2 regions of the Burkholderia sp. L-4 genome follow, and region 2 is predicted to be linked to the other one. Evidence: riboswitches for the same ligand, from Rfam matches in the RefSeq annotation. Region 2 holds a riboswitch; the other holds the start of a gene.
The links. Region 2 has a riboswitch for cobalamin ahead of AC1VVG_RS18395 (CbtB domain-containing protein). Riboswitches for the same ligand answer to the same signal wherever they lie in the genome.

Region 1 (10,802 bases), on a different contig from region 2:
ATCGGGGCGGCACGCGCTACATGAAGGCGCCGCTCGAATTCCTCGTCGAACGCCTGAACGATTCGCCGCTCGGCGAGCGCTACACGCTCAAGGGCGTGATCGTCGACGACGACGAAGGCTCGCCGGCCGACCGCGCGAAAGTGGCCGACTACGGCTTCGCGCGCACGCCGGGCCGCCCGTGGATCCTGCCGGAGGGGTTGACGGTGCAGGGCACGCCGGTCGACGCGCTGTTCAGCGCGATTCCGTCGACGTACCGGCGGCTGCCGCGCGACGCGCGCGAGCGTGTGGCCGGCAAACAGGCGTTCGAGCGCCGCCTGCTCGAGCGCCTGCTCGACCTCGACGCCGACATCGTCGTGCTCGACGGGCTGCTCGTGATCCTCGACGAGCTCGTGCGGCCGGGCGCGCGCTTTCACCGGCGCATCGCGAACATCCACCCCGGCATCACGGCCGACGATTCGCCGTACCAGCGGCGCGGCGCGTGGGCGACGCTCGATGCGCTGCACGGCGCGCGCGGCGAACGGGTCGACTGGGCGAGCGGTACGACGTCGTCCGTCGAGCCCGTGACGATGACGGGCGCGTCGTTTCACTACGTCGACAACGGCATCGATTCCGGCGAGGTGATCTGCGACGTGCTCGACACGCCGATCGCGCCGGACGACACGATTCTCGAACTGCGCTGGAACAACTTCCAGCGCAGCCTGTTCCCGGCGCTCGAGCGGGGGCTGCATGTCCTCGCCGACCGCCACGACGCGGGAGTACTGTGATGGAAGACACGCTGACGAAACCGGCCGGTGCCGCCGACGCCGTCGCAGGCGAAGTGGCTGCCGCGCTCGACGGCGCCGCGCAGGGGCAGGCCGTGGCGGTCGTCGAGCACACGCTCGACGCCTGGCGGCCCGACGGTGCGCCGGACGAGCTGCTCGCGGCGTTCGTCGCGCTGTTCAACACCGACACGCGGTACGACATCGCGACGATCTCGGTGCCGCTCGCCGGCGCGGAGGCGGCAGCCGTCGAGTCGTACGTCGCGCGCGCGGTGCGCGAGGGCGTGATCGACGGCGCGCAGGTCGTGGGCGACACGCTGCGGCTCACCGTGTCGCGCACGACGTTCTGGCAGAACCCGCGGCCGTGGCTGAAGGCGCCCGCGTCGGGCGGGATGCCGCTGCGCTACGCGATCACGAACGGCCACCGGCATCCGGTGCGCCCGCCGTCGCCGGCCGGCGAGATCTATGCGCGCTACATGCCGCAGGTCGGGATGACCTTCAGCCTGCGCACCGTCGACGTCGACGCGCATGCGGACCTGTTCAGCGGCTGGATGAACCTCGATCGGGTCGCGCATTTCTGGGACCAGCGCGGCACGCGCGACGAGCACGCGGCCTACCTTGCCGAGCGGCTCGCCGATCCGCACATGCACCCGATGATCGGTTATTTCGACGATACGCCGTTCGGCTATTTCGAGTTCTACTGGGCGAAGGAGGACCGCCTCGCGCCGTTCTACGACGCGCACGACTACGACCGCGGCTTGCACCTGCTGATCGGCGACTCGCGCTTCCAGAGCGCCGGCAAGCTGCATGCGTGGTGGAGCGGGGTGCTGCACTACATGTTCGTCGACGAACCGCGCACGCAGCGGCTCGTCGGCGAGCCGCGCGTCGATCACGTGCGGCACATCGCGTACATGCACCGGCTCGGGTTCTACACGCTGAAGGAATTCGATTTCCCGCACAAGCGCGCGGCGCTCACGGTGATCGAGCGCGATACGTTCTTTGACACTTTCCGCTTGCCGTGACGGCACGGGCGCGCGGCGTCGGCACGCGCACGGGCCGCGCATCGAAGCGCCGGGTTGCGCGGCCGAACGCAGGGCAGGCTTCGTCGAGAAGGTGCTGTTTCGACCTCGGGAGCGTGGTGTTCTTGCGCATCAGGAAGGATCGCTTGTTCACTTTTGCATCAGCGCACACAAAAAACGTACAAGCGTCAAAAAGTGAACAGGATTTCGCCAGCCTTTGATGTAAAGGCACTATTTTCTCTACATGAGCGGCCACGCTTTCCTCTCATACGAACCATCGATGTGAAGCGCGCAGTTTTGCGTGTCGACGGCACGCCGGGCAGTCGTCCGGATGGTCGGGCCCCTGCGGCGCGAGTCGTGCCCGCATCCGGCAACTCCAGGTTGCCACCGCGACGACTTTCCGTCTGTCCGGTTGCCGTCGAATCGACTATCGTTGCCTGCATGTTCCGCACCGTACTTCAGGAGACGACACCGTGACGCACAGCGTGATCCCAGCAGGCCTGGCCGACGAAATGATCCAGATCCGGCACCGCATTCATGCCCACCCCGAACTGGGTTTCGAGGAATTCGCGACGAGCGACCTCGTCGCGGAGCAGTTGCAGTCGTGGGGTTATACGGTGCATCGCGGGCTCGGCGGAACCGGCGTCGTCGGGCAGTTGAAGGTGGGCGATGGCGCGCGGCGCCTCGGCCTGCGCGCCGACATGGACGCGCTGCCGATCCACGAGGCGACCGGGCTGCCGTACCAGAGCACGATCGCCGGCAAGATGCATGCGTGCGGCCACGACGGCCACACGGCGATGCTGCTCGCGGCCGCGAAGCATCTCGCCCGCGAGCGCCGTTTCTCGGGCACGCTGAACCTGATTTTCCAGCCGGCCGAGGAAGGGCTCGGCGGCGCGAAGAAGATGCTCGACGAAGGGCTGTTCGAGCAGTTCCCGTGCGATGCGATCTTCGCGATGCACAACATGCCGGGCTTCCCCACCGGCCAATTCGGTTTCCTGCCGGGGCCGTTCATGGCGTCGTCGGATACCGTCGTCATCGACGTGCAAGGCCGCGGCGGCCACGGCGCGGTGCCGCACAAGGCGATCGATCCCGTCGTCGTGTGCGCGCAGATCGTGCTGGCGCTGCAGACGATCGTGTCGCGCAACGTATCGCCGCTCGACATGGCGATCGTCACGGTCGGCGCGATTCACGCAGGCGACGCGCCGAACGTGATTCCCGATCGCGCGCAGATGCGCCTGTCGGTGCGCGCGCTGAAGCCCGACGTGCGCGACCTGCTCGAAACGCGCATCAAGGAAGTCGTCCACGCGCAGGCCGCCGTGTTCGGCGCGACCGCGACGATCGACTACCAGCGCCGCTACCCGGTGCTCGTCAACGACGCGGAAATGACGGCGTTCGCGCGCGGCGTGGCGCGCGAGTGGGTCGGCGATGCAAACCTGATCGACGGGATGGTGCCGCTCACCGGCAGCGAGGATTTCGCGTTCCTGCTCGAAAAGCGGCCGGGCTGCTACCTGATCATCGGCAACGGCGACGGGGAGGGCGGCTGCATGGTGCACAACCCGGGCTACGACTTCAACGACGCGGCGCTGCCGACCGGCGCGTCGTACTGGGTCAAGCTGGCCGAGGCGTTTCTGGTATGACGCGGTTTCGCGAACGTCGTCGTTGCCGGGCTCGCATGAGCTTTTCCGGCCGCGACGGATGTGCTCGGATTTGACGCTCCTTGACATCGGCGGGACAGGTCGCGTGCTACGCTGCGCGCGACGCCGGATCGGCTCGATGAATACAGGTGTGAATGACATGCGAAAACAGCTTCTGACCGTGCTGACGGCCTGTGCGGTGGGCGTTCTGGCGGCCGGGTGTGACGACCAGAAGGTGGCGGACGCGGTGAATTCGATCAAGCCCGACCCGCTCGCGTTCGGCAAACTGCAGCCGGGTGTCTCGACGACCGAGGACGTGCTCCGCCAGGCGGGCAAGCCCGAGATGGTCAGGCAGGGCGACGACGGCTCGCAGCGCTTCGAGTACCCGCGCGGCCCGTACGGCACGCGTACCTACATGCTCGATTTCGGGCCGGACGGCCGGCTCGTGTCGATCACGCAGGCGCTGACCGCGGCCAACATCGCGAAGGTCGTGCCCGGCATGTCGAAGGACGACGTGCGGCAACTGCTCGGCAAACCGACCGAAGTCGCGCAATACGCGTTGAGCCATGAAGAGGTGTGGAGCTGGCACTGGGCCGAGGGCGGCGTATCGGGCGACGCGATGTTCAACGCGCATTTCTCGCCCGACGGCACCGTGATCCGGACGTCGCGCTCGGAGGCGCCGGGGCGCGAAAAGCCCTGACGTCGCGGCACGCACGCAGGCTGTTCCGTCAGAATGCCGTGCCGCCGAACAGGGCCGCCGCCATCTCCGGATTCGACGGCCAGTACATGTGCATGTACGTCGCGACGATCGCGCCGCAGCGGTAGACGGCTTCGCCGCTGCCCGGCGCGCCGTCGGGGCGCGCGGCGCTCGCCACCGGCACCAGCGGCGTCGCGAACCGCGAATAGTGGAACGTATGGCCGCGCATCGGCCCGTTGCGCGTCTCGAGTTGCTGCATGCCGAGCGCCGCGAACCGGCGCTGCATCGTCGCATGACCCGGCAACACGCCCAGCATCGGCGTCGTCACGCCGTCCACGTCGGTCAGCGATTCGCACAGATACACCATCCCTCCGCATTCCGCGACGATCGGCCGGCCGGCCGCCGCGTGCGTGCGAATCGTCCGCGCGGTCCCGGCATTCGCCGCGAGCGTCGCCGCATGCAGTTCCGGATAACCGCCCGGCAGGAACAGCGCGTCGCAATCGTCGGGCACCGGTTCGTCGGCGAGTGGCGAGAAGAACCGCACCGCCGCACCGAGCGCATCCAGCAGCGCGAGGTTCGCCGGATAGATGAACGAGAACGCCGCATCGCGTGCGACGGCGATCCGCTTGCCCGCAAGCGCGCGCGGCAGCGGCGCCGCGGCGTCCGGTGCCGCGAACGCGACGGCCGGCGGCAATTCGGCGAGCGCCGTCCGCACGAGCACGTCGGCCGCGCGCTCGAGCCGCGCATCGAGATCGTCGATGTCGGCCGGTTGATGCAGGCCGAGATGCCGCTCCGGCAGCGTGATGCCCGCATCGGCCGGCACGTGTCCGAGCCAGCGGAGGTCGCCGGGCAGCGCCTGCTGCAGCAGTTCCGCATGCCGCGCGGAGCCGACGCGGTTTGCCAGCACGCCGTGAAACGGCAGTGCCGGCCTGAACCGGGCGAGCCCGAACGCGATCGCCGCGAACGTCTGCGCCATCGCCTTCGCCGAAATCACCGCGACGACCGGGACGCCGAACGCGGCCGCGAGATCGGCGCTGCTCGGCGTGCCGTCGAACAGCCCCATCACGCCTTCGATCAGGATCAGATCCGCGTCGCGCGCGGCATCGGCGAGCAGCGCGCGGCAGCCGGTTTCGCCGACCATCCCGAGATCGAGCGTATGCACGGGCGCGCCGCTCGCGCGCTCGAGCAGCATCGGATCGAGAAAGTCGGGCCCGGTCTTGAACACGCGCACGCGGCGGCCCAGCCGGCGGTGCAGCCGTGCAAGACCGGCCGTCACCGACGTCTTGCCCTGGCCCGACGCGGGTGCGCTGACGAACAGCGCGGGGCAGGCCGGCACGCTCAGAACTCCACGCCGCGCTGCGCCTTCACGCCTTGCTCCTTGTACGGGTGCTTGACGAGCCGCATTTCGGTGACGAGATCGGCCGCGTCGATCAGCGCATCGGGCGCGTGCCGCCCCGTGACGACGACGTGCACCGAAGCGGGACGCGCGACGAGCGTCGCGAGCACTTCGTCGAGCGGCAGGTATTCATACTTCAGCACGGTGTTCAGCTCGTCGAGGATCACCATCCGGTAGTCGCCGCTCTCGATCATCCGGCGCGCCTCGTTCCAGCCCTTGCGCGCGGTCGCGATATCGGCGTCGCGGTTCTGCGTGTTCCACGTATAGCCGTCGCCCATCGTCACGAAATCGCATTCCGCGACCGCGCCGAGAAAGTCGCGCTCGGACGTATGCAGCGCGCCCTTGATGAACTGCACGACGCCGAGCCGCATGCCGTGGCCGAGCACGCGCACGGCCATGCCGAACGCAGCCGTGCTCTTGCCCTTGCCGTTGCCGGTATTGACGATCAGCAGGCCCTTTTCCAGGGTGGCGGCGGCCTGCTTCTTCTCGTGGCCGGCGCGGCGGCGTTCGGTCATTCGCTGATGGGATTCGGCATCGGTCTTCATCGGAAATCGTCCTGTCGAAAGCGAAACAAAGGGTTCAGAGCGGGCCGGCGAGGGCAACCGTCACGCCGTCCCGGATGGATTTGGGGCCCAGCAGCCTGCCATGCGGCGCCGCGAGCTGCGCGCAGGGTTCGGCCACGCCCGCCACCCCGAAGCGCGCCAGCGCGGCGTCCGACGGGCCGCTCGCGGCCAGTTCGGGACGGCTCGCCAACTGCGCCGCGTCGAACGCGACGAGCGGCCAGCCGCGGCGCGCGCACAGCATGCGCAGCGCCCGCGCACACGCCTTGTCGGCGAGCGTCGCGACGAGCGCCGGTTCGGCGGCCGGGTAACGCGCCAGCGCCGCCCGGATCGCGGCATCGAGCTGCGCGGCCGTGACGCCCGCGCGAAAACCGATGCCGAGCGCGACGCGCATCATGCGCGGCCGCCGAGCGCCGCACGCACGGCCGGATCGTCGGCAAGCGCCGCGACGCGGCCGATCACGACGATGGCCGGTGAACCGATGCCGGTTGCGCCGACGCGTTCGACGAGCGTGTCGAGCGTCGCGAGGACCTGCCGCTGCTCGGGGCGGGTCGCATGCTCGATCGCCGCGCACGGCGTATCGCCGGGCAGGCCGCCGCCGCGCAGCGCGGCGGTGATCGCGTCGAGCCGGCGAATGCCCATGTAGATCACGATCGTCATGCGCGTGGCCGCCAGCGCGTGCCAGTCGGGCTCGTCGGCGCCCGCGCCGTGGCCCGTGACGAAGATCACGCCCTGTGCGGCGCCGCGCTGCGTGACCGGGATGCCGAGCGCGGCCGGCGCGGCAATGCCTGCGGTGATGCCGTTCACGATCTCGACCGCAAAACCCGCCGCGCCCAGCGCGGCCAGTTCCTCGCCGCCGCGGCCGAACACGAATGGATCGCCGCCCTTGAGCCGCGCGACGCTGCGGCCCGCCCGCAAGTGCGCGACGATCGCTTCCTGCGGCGTCGACGCATGGCCGCCGCGCTTGCCGACGTGCTCGACCTGCGCGTCGGCGCGTGCATGGCGCAGCACGTCGGGATTCACGAGATCGTCGACGAGCAGCACGTCGGCCGCGCCGATCGCACGCACGGCCTTGAGCGTCAGCAGGTCCGCATCGCCGGGGCCGGCGCCGATGAGCCACGCGCGGCTCATCGCACGCGGCACGGCACGCACCGTGTCGAAACAGTGGAAAGGAACAGGCGGGCGGCACATCGGCGGCCGGCGGGCAGGCAGTGCATGACGGATCGGACGAAGCCCGCGCGGACGCGGGCGGAATGCGCACCCCATCCGTCCCCCGCGGATCGGGCGTTCGGCGAGCATCGGGCTCGCCCCTTGCGTCGGCCGGTATCCGGGCTGGCCGCTTGCCAGGCCGCAGCCTTCCCGCCCGGTGAAGGGCAGTGGCATCGCGGGCGGCCTGGGCGCGTGCGCGGGGAGCGCGGCGCGCGGGCGGCGTACCGTTGCGGGGACAGCACAGGCCGGGCGGTCGTCCGCCTCCTGTTTCCCGTTTAACTGCATGCGCGGAATGCGCATGCGAGCACCGAACGCGGCGCATACGATAGCACAGCGGTTCGCCCGCGCGAACCGGCCACGGCCGGCCTCCGGCACGGTGCGCCGGCGGTGCGCAACGCAGTCCGGCGCCCCGTGCCGCCTTGACGCTCCCGGCCCCGCCGCCTACACTCGCACGCGTTTTGGTGCTCGCGCGTGCCGCTCCGGCGCGCGCAGTTAAACGGGAAACAGGGAGCCTGCCTGCACCGCAGTCGAGCCAACCTGTGCTGCCCCCGCAACGGTAAGCGAACGTGTCGCGCGCGAGCGCGATGCAGCGCCGCTTCGCCGCCTGCCGCGTGCAGGCGGACGACCGCCACTGGATGCCGCGCGCATCCGGGAAGGCGAAGCGGCGTGTTCGCCAGCCCGGATACCGGCCTAAACGTTGGGGTTCAGCGCCGCGGGGAGGCGGCGCATCGTCCACGGCCGCAGCAGGCCCGACGCCCGGGGTGTTCCGCTTCCTCCGCCGATCTGCCCCCCGCGCGAACGCGCCGGGCCGAGACGGCGAACGGCAGGCGGCGCGGGCAGGGCCGGCGGCAGCCGTGTTGGCATTCACGATGTCGACCGTTCGCAAGGAAGCACCATGTCCGATTCGTTGTTCCGCCCGTCGCGCGGTTGTTCGCGCGGATCGCGCGGCGGTCTGCCTGCGCGTCGCCCGATGAATGGCCTCGCCGCCGCCAACGCGACGATCCCGTCCTGATTCCCTCTTCGACACCGGACCTACCATGACCCTACGCAAGCTTCCCGTCACGATCGTCACGGGCTTTCTCGGCAGCGGCAAGACGACGCTGATGCGCCACATCCTGCAGCACGCCGCGGGCCGCCGCATCGCGGTGATCGTCAACGAATTCGGCGAGCTCGGCATCGACGGCGAGATCCTCAAGGGCTGCGGCATCGGCTGCGAGGACGCCGACGGCGCGCAGGGCGAAGCGTCGGGCCAGCTGTACGAACTCGCGAACGGCTGCCTGTGCTGCACCGTGCAGGAAGAGTTCTACCCGGTGATGGAGGCGCTCGTCGAACGGCGCGCGGACATCGACCACGTGCTGATCGAGACATCGGGCCTCGCGCTGCCGAAGCCACTCGTGCAGGCGTTCAACTGGCCGACGATCCGCAACAGCTTCACGGTCGACGCGGTCGTGACCGTGGTCGACGGGCCGGCCGCCGCGAGCGGCCAGTTCGCGGAAAACCCGCAGGCCGTCGACGCGCAGCGCCGCGCCGATCCGAATCTCGACCACGAATCGCCGCTGCACGAACTGTTCGCCGATCAGCTGTCGTCGGCCGATCTGGTGATTGTGAACAAGGCCGATCTGGTCGGCGACGCGGAATTCGCCCGGATCGAAACCGCGATCCGCGACGAGATTCCGCCGCAGGTGAAGATCGTGCGCGCGACGCGCGGCGAGCTCGATCTCGCGATGCTGCTCGGCCTCGAATCGGCATCGGAAGAAACGATCCACCTGCGTCACGATCATCACGGCTCGGCCGACGACGGTGATCACGATCACCATCACGACGATTTCGACTCGGTGGTCGTGTCCGGCGACGCCGGCACGCGCGAGGCGACGATCGCCGCGCTGCAGCGCGTGGTCGAAGCGCACACGATCTACCGCGCGAAAGGGTTCGCCGCGCTGCCCGGCGCGCCGATGCGGCTCGTGATCCAGGGCGTCGGCCGCCGCTTCGACAGCTATTTCGACCGACGCTGGCAGGACGGCGAAACGCGCGCGAGCCGCTTCGTGCTGATCGGCGAGGATCTCGACGCGGCCGCGCTGCAACGCGCGTTCGACGCCGCGTGCGCGGCCGAGCCGCAACAGGCGTAACGCACGATGCATCTGCTGCGCACCACGCCGGGCGGCTTCGTCGACGATACGCAGGGCGTCGTCCGGATCGACCAGCAGCCGGCCGACATCGTGATCCTGAGTTCGGCCGACACGACGCTGTCGCTGCTCGCGAGCGTCGTGCCGCGGTTGCCGGCCGGGTTCCCGAGCGTGCGGCTCGCGAACGTCACGTTCCTGCGGCAGCCGGCGTCCGTCGATTTCTACGTCGACGACGTGCTGCGTCATGCGAAAACGGTCGTGATCGATCATCTCGGCGGCGAAGCGTACTGGCCGTACGGGATCGAGCAGGCCGTGTCGCTCGCGTCGAAGCGCGGGCAGCAGCTCGCGATGTTCTCGGGCGACCTGCAGGAAGATCCGAACCTCGTCGCGAAGAGCACCGTCACGCCGGCGCTGTGCCGGCTGTGGTGGCGCTATCTGCGCGAGGGCGGCGTGCACAATGCCGACGCGCTGCTGCGCAGCATCGCGTTCCATACGCTCGGTTTCGGCGCCGAACCCGAGCCGCCGCGCCCGCTGCCGGCCGCCGCGCTGTATCACCCGGCGCGCGACCGCGCGAGCGTCGACGACTGGCGGCCGCGCTGGACGCCCGGCGCGCCCGTCGTCGCGATCTTGTTTTATCGCGCGCACTGGCAGGCCGCGAACACGGCCGTGTTCGACGCGCTGGCCGACGCACTGATCGCCGAGGGGCTGAATCCGTTGCCGATCGCGGTGACGTCGCTGAAGGATGCGGTGAGCCGCGAAGTCATCACGCAACTTTGCGACACGCACGGCGTCGCGCTCGTATTGAACACGACCGCGTTCGCGGCCGGCGCGATCGACAGCCCCGAACACGACGTGCTCGCCGGCGACGCACCGGTGCTGCAGGTGATCCTGTCCGGCGGCAACCGCGACGCGTGGGTGGCCGACAACCAGGGCCTGCATGCGCGCGACATCGCGATGCATATCGCGCTGCCCGAAGTCGACGGGCGCATCGTCACGCGTGCGGTGAGCTTCAAGGGGCTCGCGTATCGCTGCCCGCATACCGAGGTCGACGTCGTGCGCTATCAGCCGGACGCCGAGCGGATCGCGTTCGTCGCGGCGCTCGCGCGCGGCTGGTGCCGGCTGCACACGCTCGACAACGCCGACAAGCGCATTGCGCTGATTCTCGCGAACTACCCGCAAAGCGAAGGGCGGATCGGCAACGGCGTGGGGCTCGACACGCCGGCATCCGCGCTGCGCGTGCTCGCGGCGCTGCGCGACGCGGGCTACACGCTGGCCGACCTGCCGCCCGATGGAGACGCGCTGATCGCGCGCCTCACCGAAGGCGTGACCAACGACGCGGCCGTGCATGCATTGCGACCCGCGTTCCAGAGCTTCCCGCTGGCCGACTACATCGCGCGCTTCGCGCG
Region 2 (10,802 bases):
GCGCGGTGCTGCTCGCCGGCGAGCACGCGCCCGAAGGCAAGCGCACGTTCTTCGCGTCGTTCGCGCAGCTCGGCAGCGCCAGCGGCCTGATCCTGTCGATGCTCGCGTTCGGCGCGATCAGCACGCTGTCGAAGGACGACATGATGAGCTGGGGCTGGCGCGTGCCGTTCCTCGCAAGTTCCGTCCTGCTGATCGTCGGCTTCGTGATCCGCGCGAGCGTGTCCGAGTCGCCCGAGTTCGAGGAGGTCAGGAAGAGCGGCAACATCGCGCAACAACCGCTGCGCGAGGCGCTCAAGTACTGGCCGTTGCTGCTGCTCGCGATCGGTGCGAACGTATACGGCATCGCCGGCGTGTATTTCAGCAACATCTTCATGATCAGCTATGCGACGCAGTTCCTGTCGCTCGACCGGTCGATGGTGCTGCATTGCATGACGATCGTCGCGGTGCTGCAGTTCGTCGTGCAGCTCGCCGCCGCATTCCTCGCGCAACGCTTCGGCACCACGCGCGTGCTGCTGATCACCGGCGCATGGGCCGCGCTCGTCCCGTTCGTGATGCTGCCGCTCGTGCACATGGGCACGCCGCTGTCGATCACGGTCGGCGTCGGCCTCGCGACGCTGGCGGAATCGGGCTACTACGCGGTCGTCGCTGGCTTCGTCAGCGGCATCTTCGTCGCGCGGATCCGCTACACGGCGATCTCGATCGCGTACCAGGTGTGCGGCGCGCTCGCCGGCGGCCTCACGCCGCTCGTGGCGACCATCATCGCGCAGAACACCGCGCCGCAATGGTGGCCGCTGGCGCTCCAGTACACGAGTGCGGCCGTGCTGTCGTCGCTGTGCGTGTGGCTGATCTCGCGCCGCGTCGGCATCGACGATGTCGGCGCGCCCGGCAAGACGAACGCGGCGCTGCCGCGCGGCGCGCGCACCGCGTAGCGTCCGCACGACGGGCAGGCGCTTCGCCTGCCCGTTTTTCATCGGGCGGCGCGTCGCACCGCCCGCTGCTTTCCCCGCCCTTGATTGCCTGCCGCAACGGCGTCGCGGCAGGCACGCGCACGCGGTCGCATCGAACGACCGCGCGACCCTGGAGACATTGCCGTCATGAACCGCCCCGACACCCTCGATGTCGGCCGCGCCGAACCGGCCGGCCTCACGATCGAGCACCATTCGATCGACTACATCCCCGAACACGAACGCCATGCGAAGCTCGCCAGCCAGGGCCCGTTCTGGTTTCTCGGCAACTTCCATTTCTTCACGATCTCGATCGGCTTCGTCGGGCCGGGCATGGGCCTGTCGGCGGGCTGGACGACGCTTGCGGGCGCGCTCGGGATCATGTTCGGCACGATCTTCATGGCGTTCCACGGCTCGCAGGGGCCGGAGATGGGCCTGCCGCAGATGATCCAGTCGCGCGCGCAATTCGGTTATCGCGGCGTGATCGTCGCGCTGCTCGCGACGCTGTTCGTGTTCGTCGGCTTCAATGTCGTCAACGTATCGCTGATGGTCGACGGCGTGCACAGCGTATTCGGAATCGACGGCGGCTTCGTCGCCGTCGCGGCCGTGGCAATCGGCGCACTGCTCGCGATCTACGGCCACGACCTGATGCACCGGACCTTCACGTGGGCGCTGATCGCGACGCTGCCGCTTTATGCGCTCGTCACGCTCGCGCTCGTGTTCGGCCATGCGGCGCCGCCCCATGCCGCCGTTGCGCCGGCCGCGCCGGGCTTCAACGGGATCGCCTTCGCGACGCAGTTCGCGATTGCCGCGAGCTACAACATCTCCTATGCGCCGTACGTGTCGGACTATTCGCGCTATCTGCCGAAGCACACGAGCCGCGCGAAGCTGATCGCCGTGATTTTCGCCGGCGCGTCGCTGTCGGGCACCTGGATGATCGGCCTCGGCGCATGGCTCGCGCAGAAGCTGCACGCGGCCGATGCGCTGGTCGCGATGAACGACGTCGGCTCGTCGCTGGTGCCGGGCCTCGGCAAGCTGATCGCGATCGTGTCGCTGGTCGGCTTCCTGCCGATCATCGCGCTCAATGCATACAGCGCGATGCTGACCGTCCTGACCGCCGCCGATTCGATCGTGCCGATCCGGCCGACACGCCGCGCGCGCGTCGCGTCGATCGTCGCGATCAGCACGTTCGTGCTCGCCTGCGTGTTCGCGATCCGCGGCAACGGCATCGCACTGCTGCAGACGTTTCTGACGCTGATGCTCTACTTCCTCGTGCCGTGGACCGCGGTGAACCTCGTCGATTACTTCTTCGTGCGGCGCGGCCGCTACGCGATCGCGCACTTCTTCACGCCGGACGGACTCTACGGCGCGTGGCAGCCGCGCGGCATCGTCGCGTACCTGGCCGGCTTCGCCGCGATGGTGCCGTTCTTCTCCATCTTCGATGCCGAAGCGAACCGCGAGGTCTTCGTCGGCCCGTTCGCACGCATGCTGGGTGGCGTCGATATCGCATGGCTCGTCGGGCTGGCCGTCGCGGGTGCCGTGTATGCGGTGCTGTCGCGTTCGCTCGATCTCGAACGCGAACGACGCGTGATCGCCGACGCACGGTCTCCCGAAACGCTCGCCGACACGCCCCGTCACGAACACGCGTGACGGAGCACGTGGCGCATCGCGGCGCGCAGGTTGCCTGCCGGGTCATCGATCCCGGCGGCAAGCGCGCAGCATGCGCTACGTTACCGCGCCTGGGCGCGCAACGTCTTCGCGGCGGCGACCATGTTCGTCAGCGCCGGAATCACCTCCGCCCACTGCCGCGTTTTCAGCCCGCAATCCGGGTTCACCCACAGGCGTTCCGCCGGAATCCGTTCGGCCGCCTTCTTCATCAACCCGACGATATGATCCTGCGTCGGGATGTTCGGCGAATGGATGTCGTACACGCCCGGCCCGATTTCGTTCGGATACCTGAAATCGTCGAACGCGTCGAGCAGCTCCATGTCCGAGCGCGACGTCTCGATCGTGATCACGTCCGCATCCATGTCGGCGATCGACGCGATGATGTCGTTGAACTCCGAATAGCACATGTGCGTGTGGATCTGCGTATCGTCCCGCACGCCGTTCGCGGTGATGCGGAACGACTCGACCGCCCACTTCAGGTATTCGCCCCATTGCGCGCGGCGCAGCGGCAGCCCTTCGCGCAGCGCGGCCTCGTCGATCTGGATCACGCGCACGCCGGCCTTCTCGAGATCGAGCACTTCTGCGCGGATCGCGAGCGCGAGCTGGTAGCACGACACCGAGCGCGGCTGGTCGTCGCGCACGAACGACCAGTTGAGGATCGTCACGGGGCCGGTCAGCATGCCCTTCATCGGCTTGTCCGTCAGCGACTGCGCGTACGTGATCCATTCGACCGTCATCGCCTTCGGGCGGCTGATGTCGCCGAACAGAATCGGCGGCTTCACGCAGCGCGACCCGTACGACTGCACCCAGCCGAACTGGCTGAATGCATAACCGTCGAGCTGCTCGCCGAAGTATTCGACCATGTCGTTGCGTTCGGCTTCGCCGTGCACGAGCACGTCGAGTTCGAGCGATTCCTGTTCGCGGACGCTGCGTTCGATCTCGGCCTGCATCGCCGTGCGGTAGCCGGCTTCGTCCAGCGCGCCGGCCTTGAACCGGCTGCGCGCGTGGCGGATTTCGGCGGTCTGCGGGAACGAACCGATCGTCGTCGTCGGGAAGGCCGGCAGGTTCAGGCGCGCCGACTGCTTCGACGCACGCTGCGGATACGGGCTCGCGCGGTTGCCGAGCTGCGCATCGATACGCGCGATCGCGGCCTTCACCGCCGGGTTGTTCACACGCGGCGAGCGGCGGCGCGAAGCGATGGCGGCGGCGTTCGCGGCGAGCGCCCCGGCCACCTTGTCGCGGCCCTCGTTCAGCGCGGTCGCGAGCACCTTCAGCTCATCGAGCTTCTGCAGCGCGAACGCGAGCCACGAACGGATTTCCGCATCGAGCTTGTCCTCGCTCGCCAGATCGACCGGCACGTGCAGCAGCGAGCACGACGGCGCGAGCCACAGGCGATCGCCGAGCTGCTTCGCGAGCGGCTCGAGCCAGTCGAGCGTCGCATTCAGGTCCGTCTTCCAGATGTTGCGGCCGTTGATCGCGCCCACCGACAGCACGCGTTCGGCCGGCAGCTCACGAACCAGCGCGTCGATTTCGGCGCGGGCGTTGATCGCGTCGACATGCAGGCCGTCGACCGGCAGCGACGCCGCGAGCGTCAGGTTGTCCTGAAGCTGGCCGAAGTACGTCGCGAGCAGCAGCTTGATACGGCGCGTTTCCAGCACCGCGTAGGCGGTGCGGAAGGCCTGGCGCCATTCGGCATCTAGTTCGGTCACGAGAATCGGCTCGTCGATCTGCACCCATTCGACGCCCTGCGCGGTCAGCGTGTCGAGCAGCGCGCCGTACACGGGCAGCAGCTTCGGCAGCAGCGCGAGGCGATCGGAATCGTCCTTCGCCTTGCCGAGCCACAGGTACGTGACGGGGCCGAGGATCACCGGCTTCGCGTTCACGCCCTGCGCGGTCGCCTCGGCCAGTTGCTGCAGCAGGCGCGACGGATCGAGCGAGAAGTTCGTGTCGGCGTGGAATTCCGGGACGATGTAGTGGTAGTTCGTATCGAACCACTTCGTCATTTCACCGGCCGCGACGCCGCCGCAGCACGCCGCGTGTTCTTCAGCCGATTGCGCCGACCGGCCGCGCGCGACGCGGAAGGCGTTGTCGAGCGCATCACCGTGGAAGTCCTGCACGCGCTTCGGCAGATTGCCGAGCGTGAAGCTCATGTCGAGCACCTGGTCGTAGAACGAGAAATCGCCGATCGGCGCCAGGTCCAGGTCGCGCTGATCGTGCCAGTGGCGCCGGCGCAGCTCGGCGCCGAGCGCCTTCAGCGCGTCGCGCGACGATTCGCCCTTCCAGTAGCGCTCGAGACCGAACTTGAGTTCGCGCTTCGCGCCGATGCGCGGGAAACCGAGATTGTGTGTCGTGACCATGAAGCTGCCGTCCAGAGAAAAATTGAAGATCCGGCAGCCATCATAGGGATTTCAACACATGAAATAAAATGGCATTATTTCATTCATCCATTAAAGTTGTTCATGTATTCATTGCGTGACCCCCATCCATGCTGGAACGATTCCATCTCGTCGTCATTCGTGAAGTCGAGCGCCACGGCTCGCTGACGGCGGCCGCCAATGCGCTGCACCTCACGCAATCGGCGCTCAGCCATACCGTCCGGAAGATCGAGCAGCAGCTCGGCACGCCGATCTGGGACCGCGAAGGCCGCGGCCTGCGGCTCACGCAGGGCGGGCACTACCTGTTGAAACTGGCGAACCGGCTGCTGCCGCAGTTCGAACTCGCCGAGGAGCGGATGAAGCAGTACGCGAAGGGCGAGCGCGGCACGCTGCGCATCGGGATGGAATGCCACCCGTGCTACCAGTGGCTGCTGAAGGTCGTGTCGCCGTACCTGTCGCGCTGGCCCGACGTCGACGTGGACGTGAAGCAGCGCTTCCAGTTCGGCGGCATCGGCGCGCTGTTCGGCCATGACGTCGACGTGCTCGTGACACCCGACCCGTTGAACAAGCCGGGGTTGCGCTTCGATCCCGTGTTCGATTACGAGCAGGTGCTGGTGGTCGCCGACTCGCACCGGTTCGCGAACGCCGACTACGTCACGCCCGAGCAGCTGACCGACGAGATCCTGATCACGTACCCGGTCGAAACCGACCGGCTCGACATCTACAACCAGTTCCTGACGCCGGCCGGCATCGTGCCGAGGCGGCACAAGTCGATCGAGACGACCGACATCATGCTGCAGATGGTGGCGAGCGGGCGCGGCGTGGCCGCGCTGCCGAGATGGCTGGCCGACGAGTACGCCGACCGGATGCCGGTCGTGCCGGTCAAGCTCGGCAAGAAGGGAATCGCGAAGCAGATCTTCCTCGGCATCCGCGAGGCGGATGCATCGATCGACTATCTGGCCGCGTTCGTCGCGCTGGCGCGCGAATCGACGTGGAGCGCGCCGCGCATGCTGCGCTAGGCGCGCTCGTCCGGCATGCGCGTCAGGCGGCGCGCATCGCGATGCGTTCGCTGCGTTCGACCCAGGCGCCGAACAGCAGGCCGATCGTCGTCCACATGATCGCCTGCATCCCGAGCGCGGCGACGCGGAACTTCCACAGCAAGGCAGCCGGGAATGCGGCCGGTACCTCGTCGAACGACGGCAACCCCAGCTGCACGGCCGCGATGATCGCGACGAACACGAGGCCCGCGACGATTGACGCGTTCCATTGACCGAGCTTCGCCAGCAGGTGGCGGCGCACGCCGACCGAGAACACCATCGTCGCGATCGAGATCGCGATCATCAGGAAGAACAGGCCCGTGCGCTGGCCGATCGTATCGGGGTCGCCGACCGCCGGCGGATTGGCCGGGTACTTGATGTTCGGCACGATCACGAGGGCGATGAACGCCCCCAGCGCGAGCCACGCGGCGAGCTGCCGTGCCGGCAGGCGGCCGCCGCGCCCGTACGCATAGGCAAAGACCAGCGAGAACAGTCCGCCGAAAGCCGCGCCATAGGTCACGACGCCCGTCAGCAGGCCGAGGCCGGCCTGGGTGTGGCGGCTGACCAGTTCGACCTCGTGATCGTGATCGTGCCCGGGCTCGTCGCCCTTGGCGGCATCGAGTTTTTCTTCAAGGGAGATCGCCCGACCGACTTGCGGTTCGCCGACGATTTTCGCGAAACCGAATGTGATGAGGCCCGCGGCGATGCCTGCGAGCATCCCGCGCATGAGCAGCTTTCCGACCATCGTGTGCTCCGCGTCAGTGGCAGGGAAAGCCGAGCAGATGGCGGCCGTCGTGGACGAACTCGTGGACATACATGCCCGGCACGAGCGACGTCGCGCCTTGTTCCGCGCCGACGAAATACAGGGCGAGCAACAGGATCAGGCCGACGAATACGGCCCAGGGCAACAGTTCACGGACGGGGATGGGGGCCGGCACGACCGCCGGCTTCAGCACTGCTTCGCTCATGGATGCACCTCAGGGGAATCGCGCCCCGACAAATGATGGATGGGTACGAAGGCAGGTCTGGCTTCCGGGATCGTCGATTCTCCGGTTACAGTGGCGCGACCGCGCCGGAATTGCACCGGCTTCCGCGTTTCGTATCGGGCGAATTGTACGCGCGAACGGGCGCGTATTGAAGTGATCGCGCGGTGACAATCACGTCCCGTTCCGGATCATCCGACCATCGACATGACCCTGCATGCCTCGTTGCGCCTGATCGCACACGCATCGACCCGGGCGATGCGCACCGGCACGTTCCCCGACGACGATCCGCTCGACGCGCGCGGGCTCGCCGAAGCTGCCGCGTGGCGCGGCCGGTGGTCACGCGCCGGCGGATCGCTCGTCGTGCTGTGCAGCCCCGCATGCTGTGCGCGGCAGACCGCCGATGCGCTCGGGCTGCGCGCCGACGTCGACGACGCGCTGCGCGACATCGACTACGGCAACTGGCGCGGCAAGCGCCTGAGCGACCTCGCACGCGATCTGCCGGGCGAACTTGCCGCGTGGATCGGCGATCCGTCCGCCTCGCCGCACGGCGGCGAATCGTTCGCAGCCGCCGCGCATCGGGTCGGCACATGGTTGAACGCGCTGCCGCCCGGTCGCGACGTGATCGCGATCACGCACGCGCCGCTCGTCCGTGCGGCCCTCGCGCATGTGCTGCGGATGGATCCGGCGGCGGCCGCGCGTCTCGACATCGCGCCGCTGTCATGCACGACATTCGCCGCTTCGCCGGACGGCTGGTCATGGGTCGCGCCGGATGACGACCGACGCGATGCCGGTGCGTCAACCACCGTTGCGCCCACTATGTGAGCGATCAGGGCGACGCAGCGCCGAGCATTCGGCCAATCAGCTTACATCCCGTAAGACACGCCGTTCGTGGTCCCGACTGTCATCAAACTGACTGCTGGTCACCGCTAGGATCGGACGCGGTTCCCTCACGAGATGCCGTCATGAATCAACCTGCTTCGTCCGCCCCGAACAACGCCGGCTCCATCGAACGTACCAGGCAGATCGGCTATGCCGTGTTCCTGCTGGTGCTCGTGCTCGGCGCCCTCTATATCGGCACGCACCTGTTCGACGATCTGTCGCCGGTCCGCGAAGGCTCGCTGTTTCCGTACCTGTTGCTCGGCGCGGCATTGCTGATCGCGCTCGGCTTCGAATTCGTCAACGGCTTCCACGACACCGCGAATGCGGTCGCCACCGTGATCTATACGCATTCGCTGACGCCGAACGTCGCGGTGATCTGGTCGGGCATGTGGAACTTCCTCGGCGTGATGGTCTCGAGCGGCGCCGTCGCGTTCGGGATCCTGCAGTTGCTGCCCGTCGAGCTGATCCTGCAGGTCGGCAGCGGCGCGGGCTTCGCGATGGTGTTCGCGCTGCTGATCGCCGCGATCGTGTGGAACCTCGCGACCTGGTATTTCGGGTTGCCCTCGTCGAGCTCGCATACGCTGATCGGGTCGATCATCGGCGTCGGGCTGATGAACCAGCTGATGCACGGGCCGTCCGGCACGAGCGGCGTCGACTGGGGCCAGGCGCTCGGCGTCGGCAAGTCGCTGCTGGTCTCGCCGATCGTCGGCTTCCTGTGCGCGGCGCTGCTGCTGCTCGTGCTGAAAGCGCTCGTGCGGATTCCCGAGCTGTACAAGGAGCCGCCGAAGGATCAGCCGCCGCCGTTCTGGATTCGCTGCCTGCTGATCCTGACCTGCACGGGCGTGTCGTTCGCACACGGGTCGAACGACGGACAGAAAGGGATGGGCCTCATCATGCTGATCCTGATCGGCACGGTGCCGACCGCGTATGCGCTGAACAAGGCCGTCACGCCGGCCGAATCGCAAACCTTCGTGGCGGTCGCGAACCAGGCGGCCGCGACGTTCGGCAAGTACACGAACGGCGTCGCGCCGTCCGCGAACCCGCGCGCCGACGTCGAGCACTACGTTCAGCATCGCGAACTGACGCCCGCCGTGCTGCCGGCCGTGCAGCAACTGTCGACGTCGCTCGCGACCGCGGTCGGCGCGTCGGGCTCGATGGCGGCCGTGCCGCAGCGCGACGTCGACAACGTGCGCAACACGATGTATCTCGTCTCCGAAGCCATCCGCCTGATCGAGAAGTCCGGTCAGCCCGCGTTCGCCGCCGACGACAAGCTCGCGATCGACAACTATCGCAAGCAGCTCGACCACGCGACCAAGTTCATTCCGACCTGGGTGAAGGTCGCCGTCGCGATCGCGCTGGGCCTCGGCACGATGGTCGGCTGGAAGCGGATCGTCGTGACCGTCGGCGAAAAAATCGGCAAGCAGCATCTGACGTATGGACAGGGCGCATCGGCCGAACTCGTCGCGATGCTGACGATCGGCGCCGCCGACGTGTACGGCCTGCCCGTGTCGACGACCCACGTATTGTCGTCGGGTGTCGCGGGCACGATGGCGGCGAACGGCTCCGGACTGCAATGGAGCACGGTGCGCAGCCTCGTGCTCGCGTGGGTGCTGACGCTGCCGGCGTCGATCGCGCTTGCCGGCGGGCTCTACTGGTTGTTCCGGTCGCTGGCTTGATTCGGGTTGCAACGGGTGGCCGGTATCAGCCGGCCGCCTGTCGTGGAAGATTCACCGCTCGCCTCCGCGCCTCTCCGCACCGATCCGCCGCAGTGTTCGAATGTCCGTGCGCGCACCATGCCGTCCCCTCCTCGTTCCGAATTGAAGCGCAAGATCTGGAGCGCATCCGCACACGAACGTCGTTAGACTGGGTTCGTCGACTTTCTCCGTGGCCGCAACCATGCACGCAATGCTTCCGGGCGTTTCGCGCGACCCGGCGCCACATCGCTGACGAACCGAGGGACGCCCGTGAACATCGCCGATCTGCAACCTGCCATCGCATCGCCGGACATCGCGCGACGCGTCGACACCCTCGACTGGCCGACTGTCGGCGCCGAACTCGATCGGTACGGATGCGCGCATGTGCCGGGCCTGATTTCGACGGACGAGTGCGATGCGCTCGCGGCGCTGTATCCGCGGGATGCACTTTATCGTTCACGCGTGGTGATGGCGCGGCACGGGTTCGGTCGCGGCGAATACAAGTATTTTGCGTATCCGCTGCCAGCGGTCATCGCCGAGCTGCGCGCGACGCTCTACCCGCATCTCGCGCCGATCGCGAATCGCTGGAACCAGGCACTCGGGATCGACGTCCGCTATCCGAAAGACTCTACGACCTTCCTCGATCGCTGCCACTCGGCGGGACAGACGCGACCGACGCCGCTGATCCTGCAATACGGTCCCGACGACTACAACTGTCTCCATCAGGATCTCTATGGCGAGCACGTGTTTCCGCTGCAGGTCGCGATCCTGCTGTCGGCGCCGGGCCGCGATTTCACGGGTGGGGAATTCGTGCTGACGGAACAGCGGCCGCGCATGCAATCACGCGCGGAAGTGGTGCCGTTGATGCAAGGCGACGCGGTGATTTTCGCCGTGCATGGCCGGCCCGTGCAGGGGACGCGCGGCGTCTATCGCGTCAACCTGCGCCACGGCGTGAGCCGGATTCGCAGCGGCCACCGTCACACGTTGGGCCTCATCTTTCACGACGCGCAGTAGCAAGAATCGGGATGACGCTGATGAGAGCGTGCCGATCGTCACACACAGGATTCAAACCGGACATGCCGCGCGCCATTGCCCTGCGCCGCCAAGCCAAGCCCCGCCCGATCCGGCGCGGGCTTTTGCATTTCGGCGGCGTAAATGCGTGCGATGTGCAGCGTTACCCGGCTATCCGCGTTACCCTGCCGCCCGCGTCACGATCCAG

Region 1: linked by a shared signal. The riboswitch ahead of cobA (uroporphyrinogen-III C-methyltransferase) and the one ahead of AC1VVG_RS18395 (CbtB domain-containing protein) in region 2 are both predicted to bind cobalamin.

Annotation. Positions count from the first base shown of each region.
Region 1 covers NZ_JBXEOX010000001.1:1,830,813-1,841,614, forward strand. The annotation lists gene AC1VVG_RS08500 (formyl transferase) at 1-764, shown strand, start outside; gene AC1VVG_RS08505 (GNAT family N-acetyltransferase) at 764-1,780, shown strand; gene AC1VVG_RS08510 (M20 aminoacylase family protein) at 2,251-3,414, shown strand; gene bamE (outer membrane protein assembly factor BamE domain-containing protein) at 3,572-4,111, shown strand; gene AC1VVG_RS08520 (cobyrinic acid a,c-diamide synthase CobB) at 4,140-5,444, opposite strand; gene cobO (cob(I)yrinic acid a,c-diamide adenosyltransferase) at 5,447-6,049, opposite strand; gene AC1VVG_RS08530 (cobalamin biosynthesis protein) at 6,084-6,461, opposite strand; gene cobA (uroporphyrinogen-III C-methyltransferase) at 6,458-7,255, opposite strand; cobalamin riboswitch at 7,366-7,601, opposite strand; cobalamin riboswitch at 7,716-7,981, shown strand; gene cobW (cobalamin biosynthesis protein CobW) at 8,311-9,399, shown strand; gene cobN (cobaltochelatase subunit CobN) at 9,406-10,802, shown strand, end outside.
Region 2 covers NZ_JBXEOX010000002.1:364,557-375,358, forward strand. The annotation lists gene AC1VVG_RS18370 (MFS transporter) at 1-929, shown strand, start outside; gene AC1VVG_RS18375 (purine-cytosine permease family protein) at 1,095-2,594, shown strand; gene metE (5-methyltetrahydropteroyltriglutamate--homocysteine S-methyltransferase) at 2,675-4,969, opposite strand; gene AC1VVG_RS18385 (LysR family transcriptional regulator) at 5,098-6,006, shown strand; gene AC1VVG_RS18390 (CbtA family protein) at 6,029-6,769, opposite strand; gene AC1VVG_RS18395 (CbtB domain-containing protein) at 6,783-6,992, opposite strand; cobalamin riboswitch at 7,026-7,164, opposite strand; gene AC1VVG_RS18400 (histidine phosphatase family protein) at 7,215-7,832, shown strand; gene AC1VVG_RS18405 (inorganic phosphate transporter) at 7,973-9,565, shown strand; gene AC1VVG_RS18410 (2OG-Fe(II) oxygenase) at 9,854-10,597, shown strand.